2 regions of the Megasphaera indica genome follow, and region 1 is predicted to be linked to the other one. Evidence: riboswitches for the same ligand, from Rfam matches in the RefSeq annotation. Region 1 holds a riboswitch; the other holds the start of a gene.

Region 1 (3,143 bases):
CAGGAGGCCGTTGAAAAAAGCGAAGAAAGGCAGGCTGAGCAAGTCCGTCCGCATGGGCAGGACCCAGAAGCTGAGCAGGGTCAGGGACGTCATGATGACGATGATGTTGAAGCGGATGAGCCAATTCGACTGGTCCGGCGTCAGCCAGCTCCGCCTTTTGGTGACATATCCGGCAATCATGGGCAGGATGATGTCTGTGAAAATATAAACCATCCGGAGTGTCGTATCTTCCATGGCCGGATTCCCTCCCTTTACTTGCGGGCAGCGCGGAAGGCGTCGGCCAGGGAGAACGTCAGCGGTTCTGCCGGCTTGGTGGCGTCGATGATAGGCTGCATGATATCGCGGAATTCTTCTTTTTTCTTCGATAAGACGTAGAGCTTGGACGTGTTGCGGGCATCCCAGAGGGCGTCGTGCATCTGGCCGTCGAAGGTTTCTCCCAGGGTGCTGATGGCCTTGTCCAGGGAAATGACGTTATCCAGGCCCAGGAGGTTGCAGTAAATCTGCTGGAAGTTCTGCCAGTGGTCGAGCATCCAGCGGACGCGGTCGTCGTGCTCGTCGATTTCTTTGAGGCGGAGTTCGCAGTCCAGCTGGCGCCAGTCATTTTCACTCCAGGCGAACATTTCGTAGGCATTGGGGCAGCCTTCGTTGCACCAGGTCAGGAAATGGTCGAAGGCCTGGCGGAAATGGGGTTTCCCGGCCAGCATTTCCATGGTGATACCTGTCAATTCCTGACAGGTCTGATTCATGGCTGTCGTATATTCGGGCAGCACATATTCCTTATACGACGAGATTTCATTCCCGTCTTCGTCTATTTTGACAGCACCGATTTCGATGATTTCTCCTTTGCAGATGCGGCGCGCTTCCTTCTGGTCCCGGCCGATAGGGTTCATCTCGAAATCGACAAATACGGCTTTCATGAGAGTGTCTCCTTTCTGAATCTGATGACAACCATTATTATACCATAAGTAAAGGGCTTATCGCACGTGCGACAAGCCCTTTTTAGAGGATTCAGGCGGGCCGCCCTTTGGGCGGCCCCTACGAACCACTAGCCACTAGCCACTAACCACTAACTACTCGCTGCTAAAACGCCGGCAGGATGGTTCCCTGGAAGTGTTCTTCAATGAATTTCTTGATCGGTTCAGACTGGTAGATTGCCAAGACTTTCTTGTATGTTTCGTTGTTTTCGTCGCCCTGACGGACTGCCATGACGTTGGCATACGGCGAATCCTTCGATTCGACGAGGATCGAATCTTTCTGCGGGTTCAGGCCGGCCGGGATAGCGTAGTTGGTGTTGACGCAGGCCAGGTCCGTATCGTCGAGGGAGCGGGGAATCTGAGCGGCGTCGAGTTCGACGAACTGGAGGTTCTTGGGATTTTCGGTGATATCTGTTACCGAAGCGTCGACGGAGTTGCCGTTTTTCAATTTAATCAGGCCGGCCTGCTGGAGCAGGAGCAGGGCGCGGGCACCGTTGGTCGGGTCGTTCGGGATGGTGACTTTGGCGCCGTCCGTGACGTCTTTGATGTCTTTGAATTTATGGGAGTAAACGGCCATGGGCAGGATAATGGTCTTGCCGATGGAGGTGATCTTCAGGCCTTGTTTCTTGACGACGTTGTCCATGTACGGCTGATGCTGCATGGAGTTCATATCCAGGTCGCCTTCGGCCAGGGCCTTGTTCGGCTGGACGTAGTCGTTGAATTCGACGACTTTGATAGTAATGCCCTGTTTAGCTGCTTCTTTAGCGACTTCTTCCATGACTTCGGCATGAGGACCGGCAGTGACGCCCATCTTGATTTCTTTTTTGTCACCGGAAGCACCGGAATTGGAAGACGAACCGCAGCCGGCGGCAAAGAGGCACGTCGTCGTGATGAGAACGGCGGCGAAGAGTTTTTTTACTGTTGCGTTCATGTAATCATTTCCTTTCTGGATAACGGATAATAAGGGCTTGCCGGTCAAAAAGAAAAGCCGTCATACAGATGACGGCTCAATTTGCGATTCGTTCATCTGCCGGTATACACCGCTGGACTTGGCACCTATCCCGATAGGGGGTTGCCGCAGCGTCATCGGGCCATTCCCTCGACTGCTCTTGATGAAAGACAATGTATGGTTGTTGGTGTACATATTATCACCTGGAAGAGAATCTGTCAAGAAATATTGTGCTCCTTGAGGAAAATTTCTTTTTATGTTATAATAATACCGCTCATCGGAGGCTTATGCTCGTATAGTATAAAGCCGGATAAGATGTCACTTCAGTCCTGCAGCGGAGGAAGGGCGCGTACGTAAACGCGTCTTTCGATAAAGATGCAGGACAGGGTGGTTTCTTGTCCGGCTTTTTTTAGTGTGAGGTGACAGAAATTGATGAATAAACGAGATATCCTTTGGCAGATTTATAGTGCCAAAGCCTTTTACTTCCTCGGCGGTTTCGGTTTTACGTCGTGGGCATCGCTCATTCCCTTCCTGAGGCAGCAGCTGCAGATTCAGGACGACCACCTGGGGTTCCTCTTATTGGCCGTCGGCTTAGGCGCCCTGATCATGATGATGCTGGCCGGTTCCATTGCCGGGCGCCTGGGCTGCCGCCGTTCTTTGACCATCGCCGGCCTAGCCATTGCCGTCGTCCTGAACGTTCTCTGTTATGTGCCGGCTTATGCAGCGGCCTTGGTTATGGCCGTCCTCCTCGGTTCGTTCCTGGGACTGCTCGACGTCGTCGTCAACATCAACGGTATCTTCATTGAACGGAAAGTTCACAAGCGCCTCATGTCCGGCCTGCAGGCCATGTGGTCCCTGGGGAATCTCGCCGGCGCTGCCTTTTTTGCTTCCCTGCTCCACCTAGGCTTTTACTGGAAAATCGTCATGATTGCCGGCGCCGTCTTCATCGGCCTCTGCGTCTGCTTCTTTGCGCCCCATCTCCATGGGGAACGGCAGGCATCCGGCAAGGGCGCTTCCCTGGTCCTGCCCAAGGGGAAAATCGTCCTCATCGGCCTGGTCTGCACCATTGCCTTCCTGGTAGAAGGTTCTATCAACGATTGGAGCGGCGTCTTCATGACGACGGAAAAGGGCATCGACATTTCCCAATCCGGCTTGGGCCTGACCCTGTTTACGGCGTCGGCCTTCCTGGCCCGCCTGCCCGGTGACTCCCTGACCATGCA
Region 2 (3,143 bases), on a different contig from region 1:
CGGCGACATAGGCCTGGAGCTGCCGCCCTTCAGGATTTACAGGCGCAGCCGGGCCGACGGACAAGAGTTCCTGGCGGACCAAGCCCTTCTTGTCGATCATGAACAGGCGCAGGGCTTCGGAAAGGTTGCAGACATAGTAGTCGCGGATCCAGATGGCCGTGCGGATCATTTCTTCCTGGAAGCCGGTCTGCGTCGAAAGCAGGCCTTCGACGGGCTTCAGCGTGAAATCGGCCGGTTCGTCCAGCTGTTCATGGAGGGCGACGACGATGCCCTCTTCCCGGCGATGACCAAAGGGCACGAGGACGCGGCTGCCGACGCGGACGGCCAGACCATCGGGAACGGTATAGGAAAAAGTCTGCTGCAGCCGTTTCGCCGTCGTATTGATGATGATTTCAGCAATCAAAAGGACACCTCCTTTGTATGGGGCTGTCGCACTAAAAAACTACAAACTGCAAACTCAACACCCAAAAAGAGGCTGTCTTAATGGGACAGCCTCTTTTCTGGATGTTCAGTTTATCGAACCGCCTCTTATAAGCCGGCTTCTTTGCGGAGCGTTTCGGCTTTGTCTGTCTTTTCCCAAGGCAGGTCGAGGTCGTTGCGGCCGAAGTGGCCATAGGCAGCAGTCTGTTTGTAAATCGGGCGCTGCAAGTCGAGCATGGCGATGATGCCAGCCGGACGAAGGTCGAAGTTCTTTTCGATGAGTTCGACAATCTTTTCGTTCGGGACTTTGCCCGTACCGAAGGTTTCGACGTGGATGGAAACCGGGCGGGCCACGCCGATGGCATAAGCCAGCTGGATTTCGCATTTATCGGCCAGGCCGGCAGCGACGACGTTCTTGGCGACGTAACGGGCTGCATAAGCGGCCGAGCGGTCGACTTTTGTGGGGTCCTTGCCGGAGAAAGCACCGCCGCCATGACGAGCCATGCCGCCATAGGTATCGACGATGATCTTACGGCCTGTGAGGCCCGAATCGCCCTGAGGACCGCCGATGACGAAACGGCCAGTCGGATTGATGAAGAGTTTCGTCTTGTCGTCGAACAAGCCTTCCGGCAGTTCCGGTTTGATGACGAATTCGAGGAGGTCGCTTTCGATCTGTTCGCGGCCGACTTCGGGGCTGTGCTGTGCCGAAATGACGATTGTATCGATGCGGACCGGTTTGCCGTCTTCATATTCGACAGTGACCTGGGTCTTGCCATCGGGACGGAGATACGGCAGTGTGCCGTCTTTGCGGACTTTGGCCAGGCGGCGTGCCAGGCGGTGTGCCAGGGAAATCGGCAGCGGCATGTAGTCGTCCGTTTCGTTGGTAGCATAGCCGAACATCATGCCCTGGTCGCCAGCGCCGATAGTATCGAACTTATCCGTATTGCCTTCTTTCTTTTCCAAGGCATCGTCGACGCCCATAGCGATGTCCGGGGACTGTTCGTCCAGGGAAACGAGGACGCCGCATGTGTCGCAGTCAAAACCATATTTAGCGCGGGTATAGCCGATGTCACGAATCGTTTCGCGGACGATGTGCGGGATATCGACGTAGCACGTCGTAGAAATTTCACCGACGACATGTACCATACCAGTCGTTACCAGGGTTTCGCAGGCAACACGAGCGTTTTTATCTTTTGCGAGAATGGCATCCAAAATGCTGTCCGAAATCTGGTCAGCCATTTTATCGGGATGGCCTTCGGTGACGGATTCGGATGTAAAGAATTCACGATTTTTTGCCATGAGTGATCCTCCTTAAAAAAAATTCCCCTCATCCATGACTTCATGAGAGGGGCTTCTAATCCCCATCTGCCAGTATATCACTGCTGGAATTAGCACCTTTCATAGCTGAAGGTTGCTGCGACATCACAGGGCCAGTCCCTCCGTCGTCTCTTGATGGTTCTTTATTTGGTTTGCTCATCCATTATAATTCAAGTCCGCCTATTTTGCAAGTGTTTTTTATGCCTAAAAAACATTGTCTACTAGACGTTGCCCTGTCTACTAGACGTTGCCCTATAGGCAGGGTTATAATGGAGAAGATAGAAAGGATGATTAGATATGACCAAATTGCGGCCTAGAGATATATTCTTCAACGACCCTTATTTTGATTATGCAACCTGCAGCAAGCCCGGCGACCTGCGGCTGGCCAAGCGGGTAGAAGTATTCGGCAAATGGTACAAGACCCCGAGCCTGGTGACGACCCTTCTTTCCCAGGAACGGCTGACCTTCAGCCGCCACACCGGCACAGACCAGGAAGACGCCTTGGTACTGCGCATCTACGAACGGACGGCCGACCGGCTGCTCATCAATACGTATTATACGTCCAAACAGAACCCGGAAGAAATCTACGCCGGCACGATCCACCTCGAACGCTACGATATGGCGCAGACTATGGAATCTTTTTCCTATATGGGCATCATCGACCTGCTCATGCTCCAGACGGACAGTCAGATTCTCGGCTTGACCGACGTCTTTGAAGACGTGCAGATGGCCAAGCACGCGGCAGCCCATGCCCTGGGCATCTATCTCATGGCCATCTGCGACCAGCCCTGGTCCGACGAAGCCGTCACTGGCGGCCAGGAAACGCCGGCCATGATGATGGGCAAAGAAAAAGAAGAACTTCAGCAGCTGCGGGAAGAAAAAGCCCAGATGGACGCCGACCGGGAAGAACTCCTGCGCCTGCGCCTGGAAGCCAAGAACCGCACGGCCGTCCTTTCTGAACTGGAACGGCTGCGCCAGGAACTCGATGCGGAACGGACGGGCCGCGAACAGGACCGCAAACAGTACGAAGACCGCATCCGCAAGCAGGAACAGTATATCGAAAAGATAAAGGAAACGGCATCCAACCAGATTGCCGAACTCCTGGCCCTGCGCAAGGAACTCAACAAGCGCCAGGTGCGGCCGGATCTGACCAAAGGGCAGGCGCCGCGGAAAGTGACGCCCCAGGAAGCGTCGCGTTCCGTCCGGGACCCGGAAGACCGCGGCCTGGACCTGCCCTCCTTCATGACCCAGCGCGATTATACGCGCCAGCTGGACCGCTTCCTCACGGGCCGTCAGATAGCCCTGGCCGGCGGCGATCCCGACTGGCAGCGCCGCATCCAGCGCCGTTTCGGTGCCGTCCTCCTCATCAGCGGCCAGCCGGGCGATGACCGGATGCTGAAAGAAGC

Evidence for each region. Region 1 has a riboswitch for S-adenosylmethionine ahead of ACFCTO_RS04525 (MetQ/NlpA family ABC transporter substrate-binding protein). Riboswitches for the same ligand answer to the same signal wherever they lie in the genome.
Region 2: linked by a shared signal. The riboswitch ahead of metK (methionine adenosyltransferase) and the one ahead of ACFCTO_RS04525 (MetQ/NlpA family ABC transporter substrate-binding protein) in region 1 are both predicted to bind S-adenosylmethionine.

Annotation. Positions count from the first base shown of each region.
Region 1 covers NZ_JBKKJR010000005.1:97,938-101,080, reverse strand. Annotated here, with positions in the region: gene ACFCTO_RS04535 (AEC family transporter) at 1-234, opposite strand, end outside; gene ACFCTO_RS04530 (3'-5' exonuclease) at 252-917, opposite strand; gene ACFCTO_RS04525 (MetQ/NlpA family ABC transporter substrate-binding protein) at 1,081-1,905, opposite strand; SAM riboswitch class I at 1,995-2,093, opposite strand; gene ACFCTO_RS04520 (MFS transporter) at 2,356-3,143, shown strand, end outside.
Region 2 covers NZ_JBKKJR010000011.1:62,895-66,037, reverse strand. Annotated here, with positions in the region: gene priA (replication restart helicase PriA) at 1-403, opposite strand, end outside; gene metK (methionine adenosyltransferase) at 529-1,719, opposite strand; SAM riboswitch class I at 1,779-1,879, opposite strand; gene ACFCTO_RS07175 (hypothetical protein) at 2,035-3,143, shown strand, end outside.